DNA from 4 places in the Bradyrhizobium paxllaeri genome. Region 1 is predicted to be linked to each of the others. Evidence: riboswitches for the same ligand, from Rfam matches in the RefSeq annotation. Region 1 holds a riboswitch; each other region holds the start of a gene.
What was found. A riboswitch is a leader RNA that binds a small molecule or an ion and turns the genes downstream of it on or off. The one in region 1 is predicted to bind cobalamin.
Positions count from the first base shown of each region.

Region 2: another riboswitch for cobalamin. It lies ahead of LMTR21_RS37525 (TonB-dependent receptor); the one in region 1 lies ahead of LMTR21_RS13405 (TonB-dependent receptor).
Region 3: another riboswitch for cobalamin. It lies ahead of metE (5-methyltetrahydropteroyltriglutamate--homocysteine S-methyltransferase); the one in region 1 lies ahead of LMTR21_RS13405 (TonB-dependent receptor).
Region 4: another riboswitch for cobalamin. It lies ahead of LMTR21_RS41190 (DUF1636 family protein); the one in region 1 lies ahead of LMTR21_RS13405 (TonB-dependent receptor).

Region 1 covers NZ_CP042968.1:2,857,276-2,861,455, forward strand. Annotated here, with positions in the region: gene LMTR21_RS13405 (TonB-dependent receptor) at 1-2,020, opposite strand, end outside; cobalamin riboswitch at 2,128-2,322, opposite strand; gene LMTR21_RS13410 (LLM class flavin-dependent oxidoreductase) at 2,402-3,424, opposite strand; gene LMTR21_RS13415 (amidohydrolase) at 3,597-4,180, shown strand, end outside.
Region 2 covers NZ_CP042968.1:7,832,322-7,836,501, reverse strand. Annotated here, with positions in the region: gene LMTR21_RS37525 (TonB-dependent receptor) at 1-1,825, opposite strand, end outside; cobalamin riboswitch at 1,938-2,136, opposite strand; gene LMTR21_RS37520 (FecCD family ABC transporter permease) at 2,270-3,313, shown strand; gene LMTR21_RS37515 (ABC transporter ATP-binding protein) at 3,310-4,092, shown strand; gene LMTR21_RS37510 (ABC transporter substrate-binding protein) at 4,092-4,180, shown strand, end outside.
Region 3 covers NZ_CP042968.1:5,545,679-5,549,858, reverse strand. Annotated here, with positions in the region: cobalamin riboswitch at 2,770-2,965, shown strand; gene metE (5-methyltetrahydropteroyltriglutamate--homocysteine S-methyltransferase) at 3,068-4,180, shown strand, end outside.
Region 4 covers NZ_CP042968.1:5,529,308-5,533,487, forward strand. Annotated here, with positions in the region: gene LMTR21_RS26365 (precorrin-2 C(20)-methyltransferase) at 1-238, opposite strand, end outside; gene LMTR21_RS26370 (precorrin-8X methylmutase) at 241-870, opposite strand; gene cobG (precorrin-3B synthase) at 870-2,033, opposite strand; gene LMTR21_RS41185 (cobaltochelatase subunit CobN) at 2,030-2,467, opposite strand; partial or broken gene LMTR21_RS41190 (DUF1636 family protein) at 2,516-2,851, opposite strand; cobalamin riboswitch at 2,941-3,157, opposite strand; partial or broken gene LMTR21_RS26385 (cob(I)yrinic acid a,c-diamide adenosyltransferase) at 3,197-3,505, shown strand.

The sequences.
Region 1 (4,180 bases):
AGGCCCAGGTCGCCCAGATATTGGAAACGTTCTGCGGCACATTGACCGGCACGTTGCCGGCATAGTTCACGGCTAGGCCGCCGACCGACTGCACGAAGTCGTCATACCTCGCGCGCAGGAAGGCCGTGTTGGCATCGATTCGCCAGCCATGGTCGAGCGCGAAGCCGACCGATGCTTCGACACCGCGCGACGATTGCTGGCCGACCTGGACGGTCACCGTTGGGTTGTTGGGATCGCGCGCGAGCAAATTGTTCTTCACGATCTCATAGCCGGCCAGAGTCCATTCGCCCCGGCCGCCCCAGAACGATTGCTTGACGCCGACCTCGATCTGCTTGCCGGTGGCCAGGTTGAAATTCCTGTTTGCGGCGGACAGCGAGATGATCCCTCCGACCGGATCGACCGCGGTGGAATATTGGCCATAAAAAGCGAGATCCTTGACGGGCGTATAGACCGCACCCGCGCGCCAGGTCGTCGAGGAGAACGACTTTTCGAAGCTGTTGGCAGGTACGACATAGTCGATGCGCGTGACTGTCGGCTCATCCTGGCGGATGCCGGCAATCAGGGATAGTTGTTCGGTGACCGACAGCCTGTTCTCGGCAAACAGCGCATACTGGTTGGTCACGCTGCCAAAGCCGGGAACCGTGGGGTTCGGGCTGTTGAATACGCCTGGAACGAAGTTGTGCGGGTTGACGGATGACGCGCCGCCATAAGGCGAATTGTTGGTATGGGTAAAATTGATGCTGTTGACGTCAAAGCCTGCAAGGAACTCATTGACCATGCCAAGGACATGTCCGCGGAATTTCGCATCCATGCGATTGCCGACCTGCTGCTGATCGTGAAAAATCTCGATGTAACTGCTTCGATTGATCAGGCCGGTGGCGGGATTGTAGGCGTAACTTTCGACGTCCTTCCAGTGTCGCTTGGAGTTCAGATAGTAGAGTGTGTTCTGGATCGAGATGCCATCAGCGACCTGCCATTCGGTCTTCACCTGGTTCCAGCTATCCTGGTAGCGGATGTGGCTGTCGCTGACGTTGTAATTCTTGAAACGTAGCTGCTCATCGAGCTTGCCGTTGATCAGGGGCGTGCTGAAGTAACGCGACGGATTGCGATCACCATAGTCGGTAGACAGCGTCCAGGTGACGTCTTCGTTCTGCTTGATCTGGACCACGGCGTGAAGTGCGACATTCGAGGTGTTGTCACGATCGACCCAGCCGTCCGACATGTTGCCGGAGGCGGTGATCCGATAGGCGACGTCCTTGCTGACCGGACCGCCGCTATCCACGGCAATTCGCCGCGTCAGGTTGCTGTCCAGCGAGACCTCGGCCTGGTTGCGAGGGACCCACAATGGCAGTTTCGAAACCACATTGATGGCGCCGCCGACCGCGCCTGCGCCATACATCACCGACGCAGGGCCGCGCAGCACCTCGATGCGTTCGGTCGACCAGGTGTCGAACGGAAACGTCACCGTGCCGGCGCCGATATAAAGCTGGGTGCCGTCATACAGCGTCATCACAGACCCGAGGCCGGTGAAGCCGCGGGTATTGAACGAGACGCCGCCATTGCCGGGCGCCGGGCTCGCGGTGAAACCGGTGGCGTTTTGCGTCACCGCGTCGAGGATATTCTGCTGGCCGCGCTCGGCGATGGTTTCGGACGAGATCACCTCCACGCTGGCTGGTGTCTGCAGCCGCGTCAGGCCGAGCCGGCTGCCAGCCGTGCTGGTGCCGGTGAGGTTGAGCGTCGGTGCGGCGAAGGCCGGACCTGTCGGTGTGGCGACCGGTGTACCGGTGTTGGCGGCCACGCTGCGTTGCTGGCGAAGACGCGCGGCGTGGTTGGCATTGCCGCGTCGGACGCTGCGGGCATTCGGCGGCGTTGCCGAGGGCTGCACGACCACGGGGTCGAGCGTTTGGGTCGGCCTTCCGGATTGGGCCCAGCCATCGGCGGGAAAAAGCAGGCAGGAGAATGTAATCGAACCGAGAAGCGCGCGGCGGTGCCGCGGCGCGAAGATAGCATGGGAATTCATCAGTATGGCTCGCGATAACGTGGCACGTCACCGCGAACCAGTTTGGCCGCTGCCTCGAGGAGACGACGGCTCAACACCCACCAGAACACCCCGCCCAATGTGCTCGCGTGTGACCACGACTAACGGCAGGTCTCCTGGCTCGCGGGTCGTTACCCATCGCCGCCTTCCCAGGCCTGCAGGCCCAGTGGCATTTGGCGAAGGCTCACCGCTTACAGTTGCGGGGGCAGCCACGGCGTTGGGGAGACCCCGCACCGTATTCCCTTTTGATCTCCCGAAGGAGAACCGTCGCAATCACCATAATTTCATCTGGAAAGGGCTGTCAATCGCGCGCCTCCCCACGGCTGCAAAATCCGCGTGGCGCTTACTCTATAAGAGAGCGGCTCAACGCCATCCCAAGGCGGGTGCGACGTGAGTGAGAATTGCCTCGATGACATGGGCGTTGTACGCGACCCCGAGTTGATTGGGAACGGTCAGGAGGAGGGTATCGGCTTCGGCAATCGCCTCGTCCGTTTTTAGTTGCTCGATCAGCGCATCCGGCTCGGCAGCGTAACTGCGCCCGAAAATGGCCCGCGTCCTTTCGTCGATGAAACCGACTTGGTCTTCACCTTCGCCGCCGCGACCGAAATACGCGCGATCGCGGTCGTTCACGAGCGCGATGATGCTGCGGCTGACCGAGATCCGCGGCTCCCGTGCATGGCCGGCCTCTTTCCAGGCCGCACGGTAGGCCCGAATCTGAGCGGCCTGCTGGATGTGGAAGGCTTCTCCGGTCTCGTCGCTCTTGAGTGTCGAACTCTGCAAATTCATGCCGAGCTTTGCCGCCCAAATTGCCGTGGCATTCGAGCCGGCGCCCCACCAGATCCGCTCGCGAAGGCCTTCGGAATGCGGCTCGAGGCGCAGCAGCCCGGGCGGGTTGGGAAACATGGGCCGGGGATTGGGTTGCGCGAAACCCCGGCCGCGCAAGAGGTCGAGGAAGACTTCTGCGTGGCGCCGCCCCATGTCGGCATCGCTTTCGCCATCGGTCGGCTGAAAGCCGAAATACCGCCAGCCATCGATCACCTGCTCGGGCGATCCTCTGCTGATGCCGAGCTGCAGACGTTGGCCCGAGATGAGATCGGCCGCGCCGGCATCTTCCGCCATGTAGAGCGGGTTCTCATAGCGCATGTCGATCACGGCGGTGCCAATCTCGATTCGGCTGGTCTTCGCGCCGACCGCAGCCAATAGGGGGAAGGGGGAGGCGAGCTGGCGGGCAAAGTGATGGACGCGAAAATAGGCGCCGTCCGCGCCCAACTGCTCGGCCGCAACGGCCAGGTCGATCGACTGCAGGAGCGTGTCCGCGGCCGTGCGCGTCTGCGATTGCGGAGAACCGGTCCAATGACCAAAGGAGAGAAATCCGATCTTTTTCATACGGGCAGTCCGTCTTCACGAATGGCTTCAACCGCCTTGCAGGAGGCGATCCTTGATCCCCGACGCTGCGCCAGCTCAAGGAAACATCTGAATGTATGTTGCCTCCCCGATCATGTAATCATCGATGCGCAAGTCTGGTCTGTTTCGCCAAACACAATATCAAGAGCTGTCCATGTTCCTGACTGAACACGATCTGACCGAACTGATGGCATGGCGCCGGGAACTTCACCGTAAGCCTGAATTATCGGGACAGGAAGAAAAGACCGCGGCGACCGTGCAAGCGCTGCTCCATGCAGCCGGCGCCGACAAGGTAGTTGCAGGGCTCGGCGGCCATGGCGTGCTCGGAATCTATGAAGGGGACGTGCCCGGCCCGACCATCATGCTTCGAGCCGAGCTCGATGGATTGCCGATTCAGGAGACCTCGGAGCTGGCGTATCGGTCATTGGTGCCGGGCAAGGCGCATCTCTGCGGCCATGACGGACACATGACCATTCTGGCGGCGGTCGCGCGGTGCCTGGGCCGGCAACGGCCGAAGCGGGGGCGGGCCATGCTGCTGTTCCAGCCGGCTGAAGAGGACGGCTCTGGCGCCGCGGCGGTCCTTGCCGATGCGAAGTTCGATGAAGTGCGGCCCGATTTTGTTTTCTCGCTGCATAATCTTCCGGGTCTGCCGGTTGGGCAGGTTTCGATTGCCGAAGGTCTGGTCAATTGCGCCTCGCGCGGAATGCAGATCGTTCTGACCGGGCGAACCGCACACGC
Region 2 (4,180 bases), 3.4 Mb from region 1:
TCGGATCGAGGTTGACGTTGAAAAACAGCGCCGGGATGAAATGGATCTCGTTCTCGAGATCCATGTTGTAGATGCTCGATTGCATCTGGAAGCCACCGCTCTTGATGCGGAATCCGCCCTCGATGTCGTACGAGGTCTGGGTCTTCAACTGGAAAGTCCCTGGAACGAAGAAGGGACCGTTGGAGACGCGCTCGTCGACGGTCGGGGTTCGGAATGCGCGCGCGGCGCGGCCGAATACCGAGAACACGCTATTGAAGCGATGCTCGAGGCCAACATGCAGCGCATATTGCGTTTCGTTGCTGTCCAACGGAGAGGCCGCGGGGCTGCAATTGAAGAACATGGCGCAACCGGGCGCATTGGGATCGAACCGATCCCGGGCACTCAGGCTGGTGTTTTGAATCCTGGCGCCATAGGAGAAATCGGTCGTCGGCAACAGGCCAAGAGTGTGCTGCCAGTAGCCGGCCAGCGTCTGTTGCGACAGGTCGTAGATATGGGTCGGCGCAAGGCCTTTGAACGCTCCGCGATCCTGATTGAATGTCGCGTCGTAATAATCGATGCCGGTCAGGATCTGCGAGGGAACTCCGAAGATCGAGTGCTTGACGCTCAATCGCGGCGTGATCGACCAGGTCAGCAATGATGCGTCGTTATAAGTGGAGGAGAAACTCGGAAGCGGCGAGGCAAACGGCACAGCGCCGAAGAAACCGCTTTGCGTGTCCTTCTTCCGAACGCCGCCGTCGACGATCAGGTCGATGCCGTTCATGATTGTCTTGGTAAAGCCGGTGGTGGCGCTGGCGCCCTGCTGGTTGCCGTAATCGAACGGCGTGGCGGCGCCCCGGCGGTTTGTCACCAGCTCATTGACGCCGATCGAGGGATCTACGATGCGACCGCCGGGGAATCCGAGCTTCTGGTCGTCGCCGGTCACCGTCAGGAAGGCCTTGAGGTCGGGCGTGGTGTAATTGAGATTGCCGACCCCGTTCTTCTGGTCGAGCGCGTTGTTTTCGCGATAGCCGTCGGACTTGATGGCGTTGCCATAAAATGACGTCGACCACGGCCCCGTATTCGTCGCCACGGAGAGATTGGCCAGACGCTGGTTGAAGGAACCGACGCCGGCCTCCGCGCGCATGGCAACTGGCGGGCCGCCAACGCCGTTCTTCAGGACGATATTGATGACGCCGCCGACTGCATTGTCTCCGTAAAGCACCGCGCCGCTGTTGCCGCGCGTGATTTCAATACGCTCGATCGAATCGCGCGGAATGGTCGAAAAATCGACGCCGGCCATGTCGATGTCGTTGAGCCTTCGGCCGTTGATGAGCACCAGGGTATTTGACGTTGCGAACGCGCCGAATCCGCGGAGGTCGACGCTGGTCTTGGCGCCGTTGACGCCGCCAAACAGGCTGGTCAGCTGCACACCGGGCGTTTGCGCGATGATTTCCTGCAACGTTTGTGCGGGCGAATGAGCGATCTCATCGGCGGTAATTACGGTCGACGCAGTACCGACGATGCCGGAGAACTGCCGGCCGCCGCTGCCATCAGCGCCTTGCGAAGCGCTTTGCGATGAGGCGTCCGAGCCCGTCCCGGCTGCTGGCCGCCTACCGGTCGAGGGCGCTGCCGCCGGGACGACGCGGCGCGAGGTCGATCCTTCATCGGTGGTCGGTTTGGCGCGGGTCCGGTTCGGGTCGGTGGGCGAGGTGACCTCGATTGGCGGCAATTGCTCAGGCGGCGTCTGCGCCTCTGCTCCGGAAATGCCGAGCGATACGATCGGTAGGAGAAAACTGGAGGTAAGCCAGACGCGGCGGCGCTTGGCGGCTCTGCTGATGGAAGACATGGTTCAGACCCCGGTATGACGTCAGTGGCACGTCACAGCGAACCAAGTCTCACCGTATGCTAACCGAGCTTAGGTGAAGCTAATGCCTGTACTCCCCGACCGACATCTTCGCGTGTGACCACGGCTGACGGCAGGTCTCCTGGCTCGCGGGTCGTTACCCCATCGTCGCCTTCCCAGGACCGAGATGCCCAGTGGCGTGTGACGAAGGATTCGCCGCTTACAGTTGCGGGGGCAGCCGCGGAATTGGGGGATCTCCCCGCACCGCATTCCCTTTTGATCCCCAAACGGGAACCGTCGGGAACTATGGTAGAAGTTCGTCAAAGTTCGAGTCAATCCGCTCCGGCGCGCCCAGCAATCCCTACTGGACGAGTGCGCTATTTTTGCCGCATGAGCACGCGTGCCCGTCTCTGTACCAGAGCGCGCAAACCTGCTTTAGGACCATCGATGAGTGTTGAGGCCGTAACCCTGACCAACGAGATTGCCGCGCGCCGGCGGATCGGCGCGGTGGCCGCGCTTTCCGTCCTCGTTGTGTTCCTGATGCTGATTTCGCTCGGCATCGGGCCGGTGCGGCTGTCGCCGCTTTCAGTGGCGCAGGCGCTGTTGGGCGCCGGCAGCGACGTGTCGCAGGTGATCGTGCGGGAGATCCGCCTGCCGCGCACGCTGCTGGCGCTCGCGATCGGCGCCATTCTCGGCCTGTCGGGCGCATCGTTGCAGGGCTTGCTCCGCAATCCGCTGGCCTCGCCCTCGCTGTTCGGCGCGCCGCAATCGGCCGCCTTCGGCGCCGTGCTGGTGATTGCGCTGGGGCTCGCCGATGTGCGCTCCTACGCGCTGCCGGTCGCAGCAATTGTCGCGGCGTTCTCGTCTGTCTTCGTGCTGCTGTCGATCGCCGGCCGCAATGCCGGGCTGCTGATCCTCATTCTCTCCGGCCTGGCGATTTCAAGTTTTGCGGGCGCTGCCACCGCACTGGTGATGAACCTCTCCAGCAATCCCTTCGTGGTGCTGGAGATCGCGTTCTGGCTCTTGGGTTCGCTGGAAGACCGCAGCTTTCAGCATGTGGTGCTGGCGTTTCCCTTCATCATTGCCGGCGCGATCATGCTGTTCAGCCAGCGCCATGCCTTTCGCGCGCTGAGCCTGGGCGAAGAAACCGCGCAAAGCCTCGGCGTCGATGTCGGCCGCCTCCGGCTGTTCGTGATTTCGGGCGTCGCGCTCGGCGTTGGGGGCGCGGTCGCGGTTACCGGCACCATCGGCTTCATCGGTCTGGTCGCGCCGCATTTGATGCGGCCCGTGATCGGCCACGATCCGGGGCGGCTGTTGGTGCCGAGCGCGCTCGCGGGCTCGGCGCTGCTGCTGGCAGCCGATATCGCCGTGCGCATCATCCCCTCGACCTCGGACATCAAGGTCGGCGTGCTGACCTCGATCATCGGCGTGCCGTTCTTCCTCTATCTGATCATGCGCGAACGCCGCGCGCTCGGCGGAGGCGTCGCATGAGCGAGGCAGCACTGCTGACCGCAAGGGGACTTAGCGTGCGGCTCGCCGGTCGCGTCGTGCTGAAGGACGTCTCGCTCGCGCTTGAAGCGGGCCATCTGGTGGCGCTGGTCGGACCAAACGGCGCCGGCAAGACCACGCTGTTGCGGTCATTGGCCGGGCTGATTCCTTCCGAAGGCGAGATCGAGATCGGCGGCCAAACGCTGGTCTCGCTGCCGCTGCGCGAGCGCGCAAAACGCTTCGGCTATCTGCCGCAGGGGCATGTCGTCCATTGGCCGCTGCCGGCGCGCGATATCGTCGCGCTCGGTCGCTATCCGCATGGCGCGACCGATCCGGCGCGACTGTCGCCGAAGGACGCGGAAGCCGTGCTGCGTGCGATGCAGGCGGTCGACGTGATCGAGTTCAGCGATCGCCGCGTCACCGAACTCTCCGGTGGCGAGCGCAGCCGCGTCGCGCTGGCCCGCGCGCTGGCGGTGGAGGCGCCGGTCATCCTCGCCGATGAGCCGACGGCCTCGCTCGATCCGCGGCACCAGATCGACGTGATGCAGAATTTGCGCGCGACCGCCGACAACGGCGTGCTGGTGATCGTGGTAACGCACGATCTGGGGTTGGCCGCGCGGTTTGCCGACCATGTGCTGGTGCTGCGCGAGGGCCGGCTGGTGTCGCAGGGCGCGCCGGCAGCGGCGCTGTCCGAACAGGTGATGGCCGATGTGTTCCGGATCTCGGCCTATCGCGCGGAATATCAGCGCGAGGCGGTGATCGTGCCGTGGGCGGATGTTTGATGCAATGGCGGTTCGCAATTGTGGCCGCGGTGCTGACGATGTCGGGCAGTCCCGCGTCGGCCGCCAATCTGCCGCGCCTGGTATCGAT
Region 3 (4,180 bases), 2.7 Mb from region 1:
CAAGGCGCGGCGGGAGGCCGACCACAAATGGCTTCGCTGGTTGCGAGCGGCTTGATAGGTGGCACCGAGACGCCGCGGGAGACGGGGTCGGGGCAGAAGCGCATTAGCGGAGTTGAGAAGCTTGTCATTAGAATTCGGTGTGACGCATTAAAGAGTAACATGGAAGTATCAGGTGACAGAGACGTCGGCAACAATCATCGACTTTACTGCTTACAGGATGAACAAGCGTGCCGCGGCCGACCTGTCGCGCGACGTAATTTGGTTGACTGCGCCATATCCAGCGGTCGCATCCTTGTATCTCTTCTGGCCGTTTCTGGCCTGGATCCCGTTTGGTGTGCTGGATCCGTCCGTGTCGGAACGAGAGCCTTCGTGAGCAGTCCCCGGACGCGCCGCGGGGAACTAGTGACGGAGATGGATGCGCGACTGCTAACGTTTGTGCGTGGGTTCCCAATTTTGGAGACGAGATCGTTCTTGCCAGCATTGACAGTTTTCTCTCGACCTAGGAAGCACTGACTGCAGGGATACGAGGCAAGCGATCGATCAAGATCTAAAATAAGTCAAAGTTAAGAGCAGCCTCCTTGAACGTGTCGCGATTCCAATGCTGCAGCGGTGGATGGTGGAGGGACGTCGTGTCGCCTGGGCCGCCGCGTACACATGATACGGCACGCATGGCCGATCCATCGTCGAAGTATCCTGGTCGGAGATAGGGTTGGCAATGTCGGCCTGGGATTCGGCAAGACAGCGTCTGTCAGCATGGCCTAGGGAATTATCACTTAGATGCGGCTGCTGCGCAGACAGGCAGATCCATGCCTTGCTTCTGGCGGAACGCCGGAGGACCATCTCGGTCTCACCCCCGGAGCGTTAATGTCATGCTTAGATCCAGGGTGCAGGGAATGAAAGCCGGCCAAACGACTGAGTGTGCTAAGATATACGTAGACTTGCACTGAATAGGTGTTTTCGTGGATGAGCAGTTTTTAAAGGACCGGGCCCAGATCATTCGCGATCTAGCGGACAAGGCAGACCCTTTCACTAGAAAAAGGCTGCTGGACCTAGCGGAACGGTATGACAGACGTATGAGACCGACGGTCTCAGATGACAAAGCGCGGCGAAACTAACTGGCCGTGGAACTGTTCCGGCCGATCTGGCGGCTCACCATCGATTGCACGTGGCCGATTTCGTGGTCGACATACATGAGCGACGCTCTGGAGTCCGCCTGAAGAGACCCGACAGCACGTTTTCTTCAGAGCCGCTCGCGCCTGAAGACGCGGAGGCGGCTTATTACATTACGAGGACGTCAATCGCCGGTCTTGCGGGGGCGTCCTCTTCTCGAAATTAGGATGGGTGACCGTATGCCGGCATTTACGAACAACTGTTCGCCGAGGCTAATGACCTGTATCTGCGCGAGAGCCTACTCGCACCATGCGTTTTTGCGGTCAAAGCCATTGAGATCCTGCAAATCAATCTCTTGCCGGATGCAGAAAAAAGGCCGCGCGAATGTTACGCGCGGCCAAGTCAGGGAGGAACGCCCCAAGGGGCGGCTGAAGGAGCATCGAGATGAGTAGATCGATCACTCACCGAGAACTCCAAGCTTGTGAGAGCATCAGTGTTACGAGATGCTTTTTTATTCGTCTCTAGTCGCGCGAAGTGATCGAATACTTGAGTTCTTGCGCGGTTTGGCGGTAATTTTTGTGCATGTCTCGCATCTTTTGTGCAAAGATGATTAACTGGACGCAGCGTTCAGCTCGACGTATCGGTCGGTCTACCGCGATAAGCCCGGATACCTAGGGAGGTCACCGTTCCCTTCTTTGTTCAGGCGGGATGTCGTTTCGGCGACACTCATCACGGGTTTCGGTGATCTATTACAAGCCTGTACGTGACGTGCACTGCGAGTTCAGAATCGTAAGCAGCTACAGGCCTATGGGAATGTCAACGTAGCGCATCGATGGGGCGTCCGCCGGACCGAGCTGGTCCGAAGCCGACAGGCAAGCCGCAAGTGCTGCCGATGTCTGCTCTATGGCCTGCAAATGGCGAAGCATCACGTGGATATGGCGCGGCCAAACTGGTCGTTTCGGAGTGCGACGGTGGACGGTTCAAGTCCGCAGACGACAGAATGGATGACATGCCGCTCGAAGGCCACGAGATCGGGGGTGCCCGTAACTTTCAAGCAAGGCCCAGGAAGGTGATGCGACAGTCGTGTCTGAACGGTCGTTTTTGGCCAAGGTGGTCGCGGAGCCGATGCAGGCGATAGAGATGCGCGCAGGTGGGCAACCTTCGGTCAATGGCTACGTCAGCGCATGGGTACGGCGATGCGACAGTAAGTTTCGGCAAGATATGGGTGTGCCTCGCGATATAGCATATAGGCGCGTGCAGAGTTGGAGGCGGGCGCCTACCGATTTTTCCCGCGGCGCTCACTACCGCGGAAATGTTCGTGCCTTTGCCGAGCGGATGCCGGGCGTGCCGCTGCTCGCCAACGTGACCGCCTTCGGCAAGACGCCGTTTCTTTGCGGCGGCAGAATTCGAGATAACTAATCAATGGTGATCTGGCTCGTGTCTGCGCTGCGGGTGGCGAATAAGGCGCAGGAAGATGTGTAAGCTTCGATCGCGCGACCGCCGCACCCACAAGATTGTCGATCGAATCCAGACGTGCGCCCAACTCTATGCCACGATCGGGCCACACGAGGACGAGGCTAGATGCCTCCGTTCTCCAGACAGTCGCTCCGAAAACCGCACAAAGAATTATCGAGAGGTTGACGGAACAGTCCTCTTGCAGGTAATCGGAGATGTCGAGGTTCTCCGGATGGATCCGGAGCTAAGAGGGAAGCCGGTGCGATGCCGGCGCTGCCCCCGCAACTGTAAGCGGCGAGCCGCTGTCCAATAGATGCCACTGAAGCCACGCGGCTTCGGGAAGGTCGGATACCGGCGATGACCCGCGAGCCAGGAGACCTGGCCCGACAACATATTCGTCCACGGGCGGGGTGTCCCGGTGGTGCGCCAAGCAGTTGCCGCTTTCGGTGGCTTTTCTGCACGCGTCCGCCATGGCCTTTGCTCCCAACATGGGGTTGAAGCTATGTCTCTTCTCTCGATTCCTGTCGCTACCCTCGGTACGCCGCGCATGGGTCCGCGCCGCGAACTCAAACTCGCGCTCGAGAGCTATTGGGCCGGAAAATCTGACGAAACGCAGCTTCTTGAGGCCGCGGCTGCGCTTCGCGCCGCCAACTGGGCGCGGCAGAAATCGCTCGGCGTAACCGTTATTCCTTCAAACGACTTCTCGCTTTATGACCATGTGCTCGATACCAGCGTGATGGTCGGTGCCATTCCGGAAATTTACGGTTGGAGTGCAGGCCCTGTTTCGCTCAAAACCTACTTTGCGATGGCACGGGGCGCGCAGCGCGATGAGCATGATGCGAATTGCGGTCACGCCGAGCACGGCGCGGCAGCGCAGGAGATGACCAAATGGTTCGACACCAATTATCACTACATAGTGCCGGAATATCACAAGGATCAGACCTTCACGCTTTCCTCTCGCAAGCCGATCGAGGAGTACGAAGAAGCGAAAAACCTGGGTTATCAGACGCGCCCGGTGCTGGTTGGTCCGGTCACCTTTCTCAAGCTCGGCAAGAGCGCCGATCCTGCATTCGATACGCTGTTGCTTCTCGATAGGCTGCTGCCGGTCTATGTAGATGTTCTCCGCGAACTCACCTTAAGGGGCGCCGAGTGGGTGCAACTGGACGAGCCATGTTTGGTCCTGGACCTCGATGCTGCCACACGCGACGCGCTGCGCCGGACCTACACCCATCTGGCCAAAAAGGTTCCCGACGTGAAGATCATGCTCGCTACCTATTTTGGAACGATCGGCGATAACCTGGAAGCCGCTTTGACGTTGCCGGTCGCGGGCCTTCACATCGACCTGGTCCGCGCCCCTGAGCAGTTGGACGTGATTGTCGCCGACGCTCGAAGGGATCTTGTCATTTCCCTCGGAGTCGTCGATGGCCGCAATGTCTGGCGTTCGAATCTTCCAGCAGTGCTCGACCGGCTCGAACCTGCCATCGCAAAGCTCGGCAAGGACCGCGTGCAGATTGCACCCTCATGCTCGCTGCTTCATGTCCCGATCGACCTCGAACTAGAGACCGATCTCGATCTCGATGTGAAAAGCTGGCTTGCTTTCTCCGTCCAGAAGATC
Region 4 (4,180 bases), 2.7 Mb from region 1:
TAAGGAGGCCAACATATTCCGGACTATCGAAGGCGATCTCCGTAGTGACCGGATACTCCATCGGATACTCGCAGACGTCCTTTGCCAGTAGTCCATCGACGATGCGGCGCGCCTGGCCGGCCCGCCCTTTCTTCCGGAAATAGGCTACGTGCTTGGCCGCACGGACCTCACGATCGGCGCGCACGCTCATGAGGTCCGGATTTCCTGGCCCGAGGCCGCAACAGATGATGCGCCCCATAGCTATTCGTTCCGGCTCGCCAGCGCGTTCACGGCGGCGACCGTGATTGCGGAGCCGCCAAGGCGCCCCTCGACCGTCAGCGCCGGCGCAGGCTGGTCAGCCATCAGCGCAACCTTGGCTTCAGCCGCGCCGACAAAGCCGACCGGACAACCGATGATCGCTGCAGGTCTTGGACAGTTGCGATCCTCCAGCATGTTGAGCAGGTGAAATAGCGCGGTCGGCGCATTGCCGATAGCGACGATCGCGCCGTCCAGATGCGGCCTCCACAATTCCAGCGCTGCGGCTGAGCGGGTATTGCGCATGGATTGCGCGAGGGAGGGAACCTTAGGATCGTCAAGCGTACAGATGATGGCGTTGCCGGCCGGCAGGCGCGCACGGGTAATTCCCCCCGACACCATGCGTGCGTCGCAGAGGATAGGCGCGGCGTTCTGCAGCGCAGCCCGCGCGATGCGCGCCATGCCGGGCGTGAAGCGGATGCAGGATTCGAGACTCACCATGCCGGCGGCATGGACCATCCGCACGACCACCGGCTCCTCGTCGGCGGAAAATCGCTCAAGGTTCGCCTCCGCGCGAATGGTGGCGAAGGATTGACGGTAGATCGTTGCACCATCGGTTTCATAGACGTGCGTCATCAGGGCGATCCCGTTAGAACGGAAGGATCCGCGATCATTCGGCCTGCGCTTACTCCACGCTGGCTAGACGTATCCCGCGTTGAGCCGCTGCGGATGACATCAAATCCCTCGCGGGTCGCAACAAGGGTGAGCGCAGCAGTCCCCGAATGGGCACAGCCTTTGGCACAGCCAGAGACGTGAAGCCTCTCGTCCGCGGCAATATGCGACGCAAGCGACGCTGCAAGTGCACGAGTATCGGAATGCGCCTCACAGCAGGCGGGCGCACCGCTGCAGGCGATGACGCGCAGGATCGGATCGTCCGCTTGGGTGACGAGGCCCTCGCAGTGGGGCATTTCGCGCAATCCTTCCGCCATAATCATGCGCCAGGGCGTCATCCGTAATCCTTGCGAGCATCCGGCAAGATGGCTGAGAGCGGCATGTGTCAGCTGTCCGAAAGCCGCAGCGACCATCGCGCCTTGCGGATAAAGTCCGGGACGCGGCTCCGCGATCATGCAAGCCGGCTTGACGTTGCTACGAAGCGCGTCGGGCAGTTTTGCGCCAGCCCCGACATGCGCTTTCATTCGCCCTCTCCCCTCCCTGGCTCCGCCCGAGTCGACGAACCACTCGGCAAGCGCGAGCGCAACGCTTACCGCTCCTGTCCGCGAGACGGGACGACCATGCTCCGCACCGTCGGCACGCACGATCAGCTCTCCCGCGGTGCTGCGCTCGATGCGGATGTCGGCGGAGGCGCCGGCCAGCGCGGGCTCTGTGCTGCAATCAACGGCGAAGCCGAATTTGGTCGGCAGGCCGGGCGGTCCCATCACAAGCCCGTGTTCAAGTTCTGCTGCGAGAAAACAGGTATCGTCACTGGCGCTCCAGAAGGGCGTGACAAGGATGTTGCGCCGCGCTTCCGACTCCGCATCGGGATCGAGCAAGTGCAGCCGTGAGAGTTCCTCGATCAAGGGCCGATGACCTTGATCACTGACACCCCTGATTTGCAGGTTGCCCCGGCTGGTCAGATCGATCAGGCCGTTGCCGTAGCGCTTGGACAGCGCCGCAATTCCCGCTGCCTGCTTCGGAGCCAGCCGGCCACCGTGCGGCCGGATGCGAACCACGAGCCCATCTCCCGACCGCATCGGCCGTAAGGCGCTGGGGCACCAGCCCTTGATCGCAACAGCGCTCATGAAGCCTCCCGCAGCGCGGCCGCAATCGAATTGCGCCGTGTCCTCCAGGGCGAAGCTTGATTCAAACGGGTGAAGCAAGTCTCGATCGCCGCAAGCGCCGCCGGATTCTCGCGCGCCATGAAAGTGCGCACGTTGTCGCTGCCAAGCATCGCGTCGTAATAGAGATCGAAGAGATGCGTGGGCACCGCATCGGCAAGATGTGCAAAGCTGGCCATATGCTCTAGCGTGGCAGCGATTTCCGCCGCGCCCTGAAAGCCGTGGCGCATCATGCCGGACATCCATTTCGGTTGGCCGCACGCGCACGCACAACGCGCGAAATTTCCTCGGTCAACGAGCGAGCACGCGGCTGATCGGGATGTGTCGCGTAGGTGGTAGAGCGATGGTGTGGCCGCGCCGAGGCGCGCCGCCGCGGCCGCAAGGCCCGCCTCATGCACGGCATAGTCTGCGGCGAGCAGCAGATCCGTTTCATGGTAATCGGTGAAAATGCGGGCAAGCGATTGTTTGCGGAAGATCTCCGGCCGGCTGCGCCACGGCACGACGCCGTCGGCCGCCGCCGCATAGGCCGCAGCACCGGCGATCACGTCCGGCGCGTTTATGTCGGACAGGCGGCCGCAGACGTAAGACCACTGTCCAGGCGCGCTGAGCGCGACCGAGCAACCCTGGCTACAAGCAGACAGGCATTCGACCGGAACCACGTGGACGTCTTCCGGCACGCCGGCGAGAATGGCGCTGTGCAGACGCGCGCCTGGCGTGATTTTGCCTTCTCTTACGGGTTGGTCGGCACGGCAGGTGATGCAGACATGAAGCGTGACGGTCATCGCCCTCCTCGATTTTTGGCGGAGGCGATGAGGCGCACGAACCGGAGACACTACGGTTCGTTGCCGTCGCGGAGCACCCCGTCCGCCGGTCCCAAGTCTCTGCGCTGGCAGGTCTCCCGGCTTGCGGAGCAGGTTTTCCCTTCGATCTCCACCTTCCCAACCCTTGACGGGTCAGTGGCTCCTAGAGATCTCTCCGGTCACGGTCGCGGGGGCGGCTGCGCTTCAGGTCCAAGCTTTGCGGCTAGAGCCCTATCGCATTCCCTCTTCGCCTGTCCTAGGACAGGAACCAACGCCACCCCACCATTTGCCCAAGCGTGCAGCTTGTCAAGCCATAGGAGCGTGCTCATGACTTCCGAACCTGATGCCGCTGAGGACGAAACTGTGACCTCTGAAGCCTCGCTGGACGCCCGCCATGCGGCCAAATGGCGAAGAAAAAAAGCAGCGCGCGACCGGATGATAGCCGCCAAGAGCGGTGAGAAGGGACTCATCATCGTCCATACCTGCGCGAGCAAAGGGAAATCCTCCTCGGCTCTCGGCATGATCATGCGGTGCGTTGCGCATGGCTTTCCCTGCGCCATGATGCAATTCATCAAAGGTGCGTGGGACACCGGCGAGCGCCCGCTGCTGACCGGACATTTTGGTGAATTGTGTCGCGCCAACTGGGAATATCGGCGATCGGCGAAGGAATTTACCACTCCACGATAGCGCCCAGGTTTCAACTTTCCATCCAGAGCCTTCATCGCGTGTCAACTCGTAGGTCAACAAATCAGGATGCTGACCGCGATGCATTTGATGCGAACCTGGCGATTGGCCGAAGCGCAACGTGGTAAATGCCATGCCTGTCCTTAGGAAAAAAGCTTTTCTGCCGGCCCACTATCGTTGCGGAATAATAGGCCGCTGACAGACATCAACTAATCCGATGGGCCGTTCTGGGACCTATCGATGGATTGGTGCGAGGACGCGGCGCCGACCCCTGAATTCATGGGCGTGAGTGAGATCAAATGCAAGATCTGCAAGCTGGCGCTCCTGCTCGCCAAAAAAAATGCCCGGCCCCCTTTTCGGCGGCCGGGCGGAAGTCAGTCTGGGGGGGAGCGACGCTGCTACACATCGCACCAGCTTCCGCCGGCAGAGGGAGGGTGCCGGCGGTTCATTTACGGCGAGGGCATTCGCCGTTAACTTTAGCCACGGGAAGGCCGATATACGTTCCAAATGAAATCAGGTTTCGCTTCCTTCTGCTCTATTCAGGGAATTCGGCGCAACGATCGCGTGAAGCTCGACAAGTGCGTCGGTCACGTAATCTTGAGGCGGTCATCAAAGATATGCTTCAAG